3 regions of the Streptomyces sp. NPDC008317 genome follow, and region 3 is predicted to be linked to each of the others. Evidence: riboswitches for the same ligand, from Rfam matches in the RefSeq annotation. Region 3 holds a riboswitch; each other region holds the start of a gene.

Region 1 (3,241 bases), on a different contig from region 3:
CGGAGGCGGCGTGCGCCACGGCGAGCGAGACGCCGAGGATCGCGTTGGCGCCGAGCGAGGACTTGTCGGGCGTGGCGTCCAGGTCGAACATCGCCTGGTCGATCAGCCGCTGCTCGGTGGCGTCGTAGCCGACCAACTCCGGGCCGATCTGCTCGATGACGGCGAGGACGGCCTTTTCGACGCCCTTGCCCTGGTAGCGGTTCTTGTCGCCGTCGCGGAGTTCGAGGGCCTCGAATGCGCCGGTGGAGGCGCCGGACGGGACCGCCGCGCGGCCGGTGCTGCCGTCGTCGAGGCCGACCTCGACCTCGACGGTGGGGTTGCCTCGCGAGTCGAGGATTTCCCGGGCTACGACGACGTCGATGGACGGCACGAGTGTCTCCTTCAGTCCTTCTGAGATGTCTCTGTCTTTTTCGACCTGAGCCTAACCGTCTTCGGTGTCGCGCCCGGTACCGAGCCCGGACCCTGAGACGGAAAAAGGCCCCGGCCGGGCACGCTCGGGGGAGAGTACGTGCCCGGCCGGGGATCACATCCCGTGGCCTCAGCCCAGGTGCAGGTGCTGGCCCGGGTAGATCAGGTTGGCGTCCTGCACGATGTCCTTGTTCAGGTCGAACAGGTGCTGCCAGCCGCCGGAGACGTGGTGCGCGGTGGCGATCTTGGAGAGCGAGTCGCCGGAGACGACGGTGTACTCGCCGTTGCCCTTGCCGTGGCTCTTGTGGTGGGTGACCGGCGCGGAGGTCTCGGCCGGGGCCGGGGTGCTCTGCTGCTGCGACGGCTGCGAGGAGCTGTCGGAGGAGCCGGTGTTCGAGGAGTCCGAGCTGCTGGAGCCGGAGGAGCTGGAAGAGCTGGAAGACGACGACGAGGAGGAGGACGACGACGAGGACGGCGACGAGGTGTCGACGTTCGCCGCGGAGCCGCCCGAGGTCAGGTTGCCGGCGCCGGCGCAGGCCCAGGCACCCGGGCCCTGCATGGCGAGCAGCTTCTCGGCGGTGGCGATCTGCTGGTCCTTGGTGGCCAGGTCGGCGCGCGCGGCGTACTGGGTGCCGCCCGCGGCCTCCCAGCTCGACTGCGAGAACTGGAGGCCACCGTAGTAGCCGTTGCCGGTGTTGATGGACCAGTTGCCGCCGGACTCGCACTGGGCGACGGCGTCCCACGTGGAGACGGAGGCGGCGGAGGCGGAGGTGGCTCCGAGGAGCGGTACGGCGATCGCGGTGCCGGTGACACCGGCGAGCGCGGCGATGCGGACGAGCTTGGACGTACGGCGGTGCTTAGCCATGGTTCGTGTCCTCACCGACGCCTGCGAGGTGAGCTGTCGGGTTCGGGCGTGAGTTGCCCGGCCGGATCCGCGACCGCGGATTCCGTGCTTAACCCCGAGCCGGTGCGTTCCGCAGGCTGCGTGCCGTACGAACGTGACCGGCGAAAGACCTTGGGTCCCCCGCTCCTGCCTACGGCGCTTTCGCGTCGACTGTTCCCGTCGGTCGGCGGCAGGACTCGGCGTTCCTGACCGGCGGGGCCCGCTGTGGCGAGCGATGACGACGCTAAGCACAGGCGCCGGAAAGGACAAACATCCGCGTTCCGCCCCCGCACCGCTCCCGCCCCCAGAGCGGGTTCAGAGAATCGCAGGTCACAGGGGCCGGTTTCAGCGCTCTGCGAGCGGGCGGTCACAGGGGCGGGCGAGAGGCTTGTCACACGGGCCGCGGAGGACGTCGTACGGTTCGTCCGGTTTGCCCCCGCGGCCGTGACGGACGGTCAGAAAGACGCGGAGCCCTCAGCCGAGGTCAAGTGTCAGGATCTGACCCGGTTTGATGAGGTTCGGGTCCTGGCCGATCACCTGCCGGTTGGCGTCGTAGAGACCGCTCCAGCCGCCCTGGACGTGGTGGCTGGAGGCGATACCGGCGAGCGAGTCGCCGTACGCGACGGTGTAGTCGTGGCCGCCGTCGGCGCTGTGTCCGGTGTCGCTGGCGCCGGTGGCTCCGGTGCTGCCGTCGTCCGAGCCCTTGCCGGTGTCCGTACCGCTGTCCGCGCCCGCGTCCGTGACGGCGGTCAGCTCCGTACGGGTCGCCTGGTCGGCCGCGGCCAGCTCGGCGTCGGTGGGCACGTACGGCTTCGCGTGGCGGCCCGTGCCGGGCGTCGCGGGCGCGTCGGCGGTGGGCGAGCCCGGAGTGTTCCGCGAGCCGTCACCGGGCGACGTGGGGGTGACGGGGGCGGTGGTGGGCGCCGTGGGCGTCACCGGGGTGACCGTCGAGCCGTCGGCGGGCCCGGTGGGCGTGTCCGTCCCCGGCGCGGTCGGGATGATCGTCGGCAGCGACGGGTCGGTGTTCGAGCCCCCGGTGCCGCCGGAGCCGCCGGTCGTGGCGTCGCCGGAGGGCGGGGTCGAGGCGGACGGCGCCGGGGTGGTGGGGGTGGCCGCGGGCGTGCCGCCCGCCACGGGCGGCGTCACGGCGTCCAGCAGCCCCGTACCGTCCTCGCAGCCGGGCCAGGCGTTCGGCCCGAGGTCGGCGAGCATCCGCTCGGCGACGGCGATCTGTTCCGTCCTGGACGCGAGGTCGGGGCGTGGCGCGTACGCCTGGCCGCCGTAGGCGTTCCAGGTGTCCTGGGTGATCGCCAGGCCGCCGTAGAAGCCGTTGCTCGGGTCGGCGCTCCACAGGCCGCCGGTCTCGCATATCGCGACTTTGTCCCACGTGCTGGAGTCCGCGGCGTGCGCGGCCCCCGCGCCGAGGAGCGGGAGTGCGATCCCCGCGCCGGTCGCCGCGACGGTCACCATGGCCGCCGGGGCCTGTCGCGGTCGGCGGTGCCGGCCGTTCCCGGACGAGAGCATGCGGTCGCCTTTCTCGTAAGCCTTACGCGCCGGAGCGCGGTGCGTGACGTGACGGCGGCGGGGAGCGGGCCGGAGCCCGCCGACGTTGCTGGTGCTGTTGCTGCTGTCTCCGCTTCCGCTTCCGTGACGTCCGCCGCGTCTGGCGCGAGCCGTCCGCGAGAGGTGGCCGTCCGTACGCACCGTGCCCGTACGAGCGACCGCGCTTCTCGCGTTGACCGCAGAACGTAGCGGTGTTGGCCAACGGATCACAAGTCGGTGTAGCGATCATCACGTCGCGATCACGACCGTGACGCGCCGTCACTTCTGTTGCGCGGCCTCGGCGGTGAACGACACCGGCAGCGTACGCAGTCCGCGCATGATCAGTCCGCCGCGCCAGCGCAATTCGGCCGGATCCGCCGCGAGCCGCAGGTCGGGGAGGCGGGTGAG
Region 2 (3,241 bases), on a different contig from region 3:
TTGTGGCGCAGCTGCGTGAGCAGCGCGGCCAGCGTGGGACTGCCCGACGCCTGCGCCAGCGTCTCGTGGAACCAGCCGCCGAGCGACGGCAGGTCGGACAACTGGCCCTGGACCGCGCGCTCCTGACCTAGGCGTACGAGCCCGCGCAGCACCTTCAGATGCGCGTCGGTACGGCGCTGGGCGGCGCGCGCGGCGCCCAGCGGCTCCAACAGGCCGCGCAGTTCCAGAAGGTCGGCCGCCTCCTGCTCGGTGGGCTCGGCCACCGACGCGCCGGCGTGCCTGCGGGTGCGGACGAAGCCCTCGGACTCCAAGGTGCGCAGCGCCTCGCGGACCGGCACGCGCGACACCCCGTACCGCTGCGCGAGCAGTTCCTCCGTCAGCCGGCCGCCCGGCGGGAAGAAACCGCTGACAATGTCGTCGCGGATGGCCGTACACACCACCTGGGCGGAGATACGCCGCCCCGTGCCGTCCGTCCCGTTCACATCCGATTCCGCATCGCAGGACCCCATTCTTTCCGCACATTCTGCGGTAACCCTATTCCAGCACACCAGGGATTCCGATCACAGTCCCGAATATGGGACTTCTTTTGGCGCGCGGGACCGATGCGGGACGGGTACGGCACGGGTACGGGACGGACGAAGGCCCCGGCGGGGGGAGCCGGGGCCTTCGTGCTGAGGGGGGTGGTGCGGTGGTTCCAGGGGGCGGTGGCGGGACCCCTGCGGGGTCCTGGGGTCAGACCGAGACGCCGTGCTTGCGCAGGTAGGCGATGGGGTCGACGTCGGAGCCGTAGTCGGGTCCGGTACGGGCCTCGAAGTGCAGGTGGGGCCCGGTGACGTTGCCGGTCGCGCCGGACAGGGCGATCTGCTGGCCGGGCGTGACGCTCTGGCCGACCGAGACCTGGATCGAGGACAGGTGGCCGTACTGGGTGTACATCCCGTCGGACATCCGGATCACGATGTTGTTGCCGTACGAGCCGCCCCAGCCGGCCTCGACCACGGTGCCGGAGCCGACCGCGTGCACGGTGGTGCCGCTGGCCGCGTGGAAGTCGATGCCGGTGTGGTAGCCAGAGGACCACAGGCCGCTGGAGGAGTGGTAGGCGGTGGAGACGTAGGAGCTGTCGACCGGCAGGACGAAGGAGCCGAGACGCTTGCGCTCGGCGGCGGCGCGGTCGGCGCGGGCCTTGGCCTCGCGGGCGGCCCGGACCTTGGCCGCGGCCTCCGCCTTGGCCTTCGCGGCCGCCGCGTCGGCCTTGGCCTTGGCCGCCTTGGCGCGGGCGGCGGCCTCCGCCTGCTTGCGGTCGGCCTCCGCCGTGGCCTTCGCGGCCTCGGCGGCCTTGCGCTGGGCCTCCGCCTGCGCGGCCAGGGAGTCGGCGAGCGAGCCGGTCACATCGGCGGTACGGGCGAAGACGGTGTTCGCGACGGCGTCGTGCGCGCTCTCGGCGTGGGCCGTGGCGGTCATCGAGGTGGCCCCGAACGCTCCGGTCGCGGTGAGCACCGCGACTCCGGCGAGCGTGCCGCCACCGCGGACGGTGCGTGCGGCGCCGCGACGGGGACGGCGGTGCTTCCCGCTGGGCGCGGGCAGAACGGTGAACGCCATGAAGAGGCGTCGCTCCTTTCCTTCCTTCTCGCCTACCGGGTTAGCTGACGGGTTCGGAGCAGGAAGGTCTCCTACGGGTCCGGCCGCCGCTCGGCGGTCGGTCCCGATTCACCCCAGGGACTGCTCCCTCGCGAGAGGGCTGGGTCCCCGGCTCCCCTGACGGGGACTCGGCGATGTGTGCCCGCGTGCCGCCGGACGCGGCTGCTGCTGACGGGCAACGAGCGAAGACGCTAACCGCGGTTTCGCCCATCCGCCAAACAGATCAGCTGATTTGTTGCGTACGCCACACTTCGCTGACACTCCCCCGCAAGTCCTCCCCAACTCCCGCACGGCGCTCGAAAACGCCCGCGCGGCGGTCGAAAACGCCCGGAACCCCGGCGCCGCAGGGGGCTGCCGGGGTTCCGGGGACGGATGGCGCGAGCGGTGCCGACCGCTCGCGCCGGGTGGCGCGTGACCCGCGTGACGCGGGTCCGACCGTCCGGTACTACGTGATGATGTTCACCGGTCCGATGCCCAACTCGCCCACCGGCCCGGCGATGACGGACGCGTCCCCGACCAGCACCACCACGAGCCGGTCGAGCGGGAAGGCGTTGACGACCGCGGCGGTCGCCTCCACCGTGCCCGTGGCCGCCAGCCGCGCGTAGAGCTCGGCCTGGTAGTCGTCCGGGAGCTGCTGCTCGACCTGGTCGGTCAGCGTGGCCGCGACGGCCGCCGACGTCTCGTAGCGCAGCGGCGCCACACCGACCAGATTCTGTACGGCGACGTCCCGCTCCTCGTCGGTCAGGCCGCCCTCGCCGAGCGTCCTGATGACCTGCCAGGTGTCGGCGAGCGCGGGCCCGGTGACCTCGGTGGCCACCGAGCCGCTGATGCCCAGCAGCGCGGCGCCCGTACCGTCGGCGGAGCCGAGCAGCACCTGTCCGAAGGCGCGTACGCCGTAGGTGTAGCCCTTCTCCTCGCGCAGCACGCGGTCCAGGCGGGAGGTCAGGGTGCCGCCCAGGCAGTAGGTGCCGATCACGCGGGCCGCCCACACCGGGTCGTGCCGGTCGGCGCCGGTACGGCCGATGAGGAGCTGGGTCTGCACCGCGCCCGGCCGGTCCACGATGACCACGCGCGCGGTGTCGTCCGAGGTGATCGCCGGGCGCGGGCGGGGCTTGGCGGCCGAGCCGCTCCAGCCGCCCAGGGTGTCGTCGAGCAGCCGCGGCAGGTCGATGCCGGTGAGGTCGCCGACCACCACGGCGGTCGCGGTGGACGGGCGGACGTGGGCCCGGTAGAAGGCGCGTACGGCCGCCGCGTCGATCCTGCGGACGGTCTCCTCGGTGCCCTGGCGCGGCCGGGAGCAGCGCAGCTCCGGTGCGAACAGCTCCTTGGACAGCGCCATCGCGGCCCTGCGGGCGGGGTTGGCCAGCTCGTGCGGGATCTCGTCGAGCCGGTTGGCGACCAGCCGCTTGATCTCGTCCTCGGGGAAGGCCGGGGTCAGCAGCGCCTCCGCGAGCAGGGCGAGCGCCTTGTCGAGCCGGGAGGCGGGCACTTCGAGGGAGACCCGCACACCGGGGTGGTCGGCGTGCGCGTCCAGCGTGGCGCCGCAGCGCTCCAGCTCGGCCGCGAACTCCTCGGCGGTGTGCTGCTCCGTGCCCTCCGACAGCGC
Region 3 (3,241 bases):
CCGACACTCCCGGCCCCCCGCCCAACGGCCGCCTCCGGGGCAACCACGTACCTTTACCCCGTAGTCCCGTTACCACGCACCGTGACAATGGGAAATGATTACGAAAAGGTATCGGGCCTATCGGACACCGCTCTTCCCAGCAGCCCGGAGCGTTGGCTACGGTCTCGCTCCAGCAGCGTCCGGATGGGCGTCCGAAAGGAGTCCGCGCGCCATGGCGACACACCGTAAGGCTCGCGCCGCGATCCTCAGCACCCCCGGCCCGCGTGCGGCCGTGGGGATCACGACGGCCGCGCTGGCCACCGTGACCCTCTTCGCGGAGAGCGCCAGCGCCGAGCCGGCCAAGCCGAAGCAGCCGAGCATCGCCGAGGTGAAGGCGAAGGTCGACGGGCTGACGCACCAGGCCGAGGTCGCCACGGAGAAGTACAACGGCATCAAGGAGTCGACCGACGCGCAGAACGCGAAGGTCAACCGGCTCCTGGAGCAGGCGGCGAAGAAGACGCAGGCGCTGAACGACTCGCGCCGGGTCCTCGGGCAGTACGCCGCCGCGCAGTACCGCACCGGGGGCGACGACTCGACCGGCCGCTACCTGCTGGCCACCGACCCGCAGTCGATGCTCGACCAGGTGCACCTGTCGGACGTGCTCGGCAAGCGGCAGCAGAAGGCCGTCGAGTCGTACCGGGTGCAGCAGGCCGCGGCCACGCAGCAGCGCATCGAGGCGGCCAAGAGCCTGGCGACGCTCACCACCCAGCAGGGCGAACTGCGCACCGCCAAGCGGGATGTGCAGGCCAAACTGGGCGAGGCGCAGAAGCTGCTCAACAGCCTCAACGCGCAGGAGAAGGCGCGGCTCGCGGCGCTGCGGGCCAAGCAGGAGGAAGAGGCGCGCGTCAAGGCCGCCGCCATCGCGGCCAAGGAGAAGGCGGCGGCCGAGGCCGCGGCGAAGGCGGCGAAGGCCGCGAAGGACTCCTCGACGCCGACCGTGCCGAGCACGGGTTCCTCGAAGGCCGACGACGCCATCGCCTTCGCGCGCAAGCAGCTCGGCAAGCCCTACGTGTGGGGCGCGACCGGGCCGACGTCGTACGACTGCTCGGGGCTCACCCAGGCGGCGTGGAAGGCGGCCGGGGTCGATCTGCCGCGCACGACCTGGGACCAGGTGAACGTCGGCACGCGGGTGTCGGAGTCGAATCTCCGGCCGGGTGACCTGATCTTCTTCTACAGCGACATCAGTCACGTCGGCCTCTACATCGGCGGCGGCCAGATGATCCACGCGCCGCACACCGGCACCGTGGTCAAGATCGCCCCGATTACCGAAATGCCGTTCTACGGGGCGGTCCGTCCCGCATAGTCCACCCGGCATAGTCCGACTTGTCCGGACGCCGCCGCGCTCACAAACGGTAAGATCACAAAGCGATTTCGGTCACATTGCAATCCAAACTTCCCAAGGCTCGCACAAGTTGACTACGGTAGCCCGCTAGGTGGTGAGCTTCCCCGTCGGCTGAAGAGCCGACAGCGAATCACCTCCGCTCAATCCGGCCCAGGCCGGAGCCGGGGACCCAACAGCACGTGGGGTGAATCGGAACGGACGCCGCAGCAGGCGTCGGGACCGTAGGGCGACCTTCAGCCCGAACCCGTCAGCTAACCCGGTCGGCGGTATTCGGAAGGAGTCGCCTCCCTTGGCGTCGCACCGCAAGCCGCGCAATCGCATACTGTCCACGGCCGGTCCACGGGCCGCCGTCGGGATCACCACAGCGGCCCTCGCGTCGGTCACCCTGCTCAGCGAGAGCGCCAGTGCGGCGCCCGCGAAGCCCTCGATCACCGAGGTCAAGGCGCAGATCGACCAGCTCAACCAGGACGCCGAGGTAGCGACGCAGCACTTCGACGCCGCCAAGGAGAAGACCGACAACCAGCGGGCCAAGGCCAATCAGCTCCTGGAGCAGGTCGCGCAGAAGACCGCGAAGATGAACGAGACGCGGCGGGTGCTCGGGCAGTACGCCACCGCGCAGTACCGCGACGGCGGCCTCGACCAGACGACGCAGTTGCTGCTGACGGACGACCCCCAGAAGTTCTTCGACCAGTCGCACATGATGGACCGCATCTCCACCACGCAGGAACAGGCGCTGGAGACCTTCAAGGTCCAGCAGGAGCAGGCGTCCATCCAGCGCGCGCAGGCCACCAAGAGCCTCAACGAGCTGACCAGCGCGCAGAACAAGCTCGCGGCGGCGAAGAAGAACGTCCAGACGAAGCTGGCCGCCGCGCAGAAGCTGCTCAACAGCCTCAACGCGCAGGAGCGCGCCAAGCTCGCCGCGATGCGGCCCACCGCCCCGACCAACACCGCGGGCTCCTCGAACTCCTCGAACTCCACGGCGAGCAACGTCAGTTACACCTACAACGGCCCGGCGTCCGGCCGCGCCGCCGCCGCCATCCAGTTCGCGATGTCGCAGCGCGGCAAGCCGTACGGCTCCGGCCGCACCGGCCCCGACGCGTACGACTGCTCCGGGCTCACCCAGGCCGCCTACCGCGCCGCCGGTATCTCCATCGGCCGCACCACGTGGGACCAGGTCAAGGACGGCACGGCGGTCTCGCAGTCCGACCTGCGCCCCGGCGACCTGGTGTTCTTCTACTCCAGCATCAGCCACGTCGGCATGTACATCGGCAACGGCCAGATCGTGCACGCCCCGCACAGCGGCGCGGTCGTCGAGGTTGCCCCGATGAGCTGGATGCCCTTCGCTGCGGCCCGCCGCATCGCCTGAGCCGTATCACCAGGGCCCGCACCGCCTGAGCGCGTGCAGTCTGAGCCCGTATCGCCTGAACCCGTGCAGCCTGAGCCCGCGTCCGCGGAGCCTCAGGACCGCCGGGCTCACAGCCCCGCATAGCACCCCGTGCCCGGTCGGACCTCCCGACCGGGCACTTTGGTCAGCAGGCGCGCGCATATGACCGGGTCACCCGTCGAACGGCGGTCGTTTACGGTCACGGGCCGGTCGAATCGGAGCAGTCCCGGTCTCCTTCCCCTGGCGCACCCCCGGTCAGGTTTAGCGTCGCTACCCAGGTGACCGATCCCCACAGCCGTCAGGACCGTGGCGGCGCGGTCACCCCCGCCGAAGGTCCGGCGGCGCTCTGCTCCCCCGTGCAGGCGTCGCCGGGCCTCCGCGCGGGCCCGTCGGAGCACTGGAAGGAATGACGGCCGCATGGCCTCCCACAGTCCCGCCTCACACCGCAGAACCTCGGCGGCGCGTACGTCCGCCCG

What was found. Region 3 has a riboswitch for cyclic di-AMP ahead of ACFY9V_RS27175 (NlpC/P60 family protein). Riboswitches for the same ligand answer to the same signal wherever they lie in the genome.
Positions count from the first base shown of each region.
Region 1: another riboswitch for cyclic di-AMP. It lies ahead of ACFY9V_RS20550 (transglycosylase family protein); the one in region 3 lies ahead of ACFY9V_RS27175 (NlpC/P60 family protein).
Region 2: another riboswitch for cyclic di-AMP. It lies ahead of ACFY9V_RS30630 (M23 family metallopeptidase); the one in region 3 lies ahead of ACFY9V_RS27175 (NlpC/P60 family protein).

Region 1 covers NZ_JBIBFQ010000006.1:75,855-79,095, forward strand. Annotated here, with positions in the region: gene eno (phosphopyruvate hydratase) at 1-370, opposite strand, end outside; gene ACFY9V_RS20550 (transglycosylase family protein) at 539-1,273, opposite strand; cyclic di-AMP (ydaO/yuaA leader) riboswitch at 1,277-1,460, opposite strand; gene ACFY9V_RS20555 (transglycosylase family protein) at 1,766-2,815, opposite strand; gene ACFY9V_RS20560 (cytochrome P450) at 3,113-3,241, opposite strand, start outside.
Region 2 covers NZ_JBIBFQ010000011.1:114,582-117,822, reverse strand. Annotated here, with positions in the region: gene ACFY9V_RS30635 (GntR family transcriptional regulator) at 1-509, opposite strand, end outside; gene ACFY9V_RS30630 (M23 family metallopeptidase) at 733-1,596, opposite strand; cyclic di-AMP (ydaO/yuaA leader) riboswitch at 1,612-1,779, opposite strand; gene ACFY9V_RS30625 (pitrilysin family protein) at 2,081-3,241, opposite strand, start outside.
Region 3 covers NZ_JBIBFQ010000009.1:131,325-134,565, forward strand. Annotated here, with positions in the region: gene ACFY9V_RS27170 (NlpC/P60 family protein) at 212-1,342, shown strand; cyclic di-AMP (ydaO/yuaA leader) riboswitch at 1,509-1,663, shown strand; gene ACFY9V_RS27175 (NlpC/P60 family protein) at 1,671-2,747, shown strand; gene ACFY9V_RS27180 (hypothetical protein) at 3,044-3,175, shown strand; gene ACFY9V_RS27185 (NlpC/P60 family protein) at 3,183-3,241, shown strand, end outside.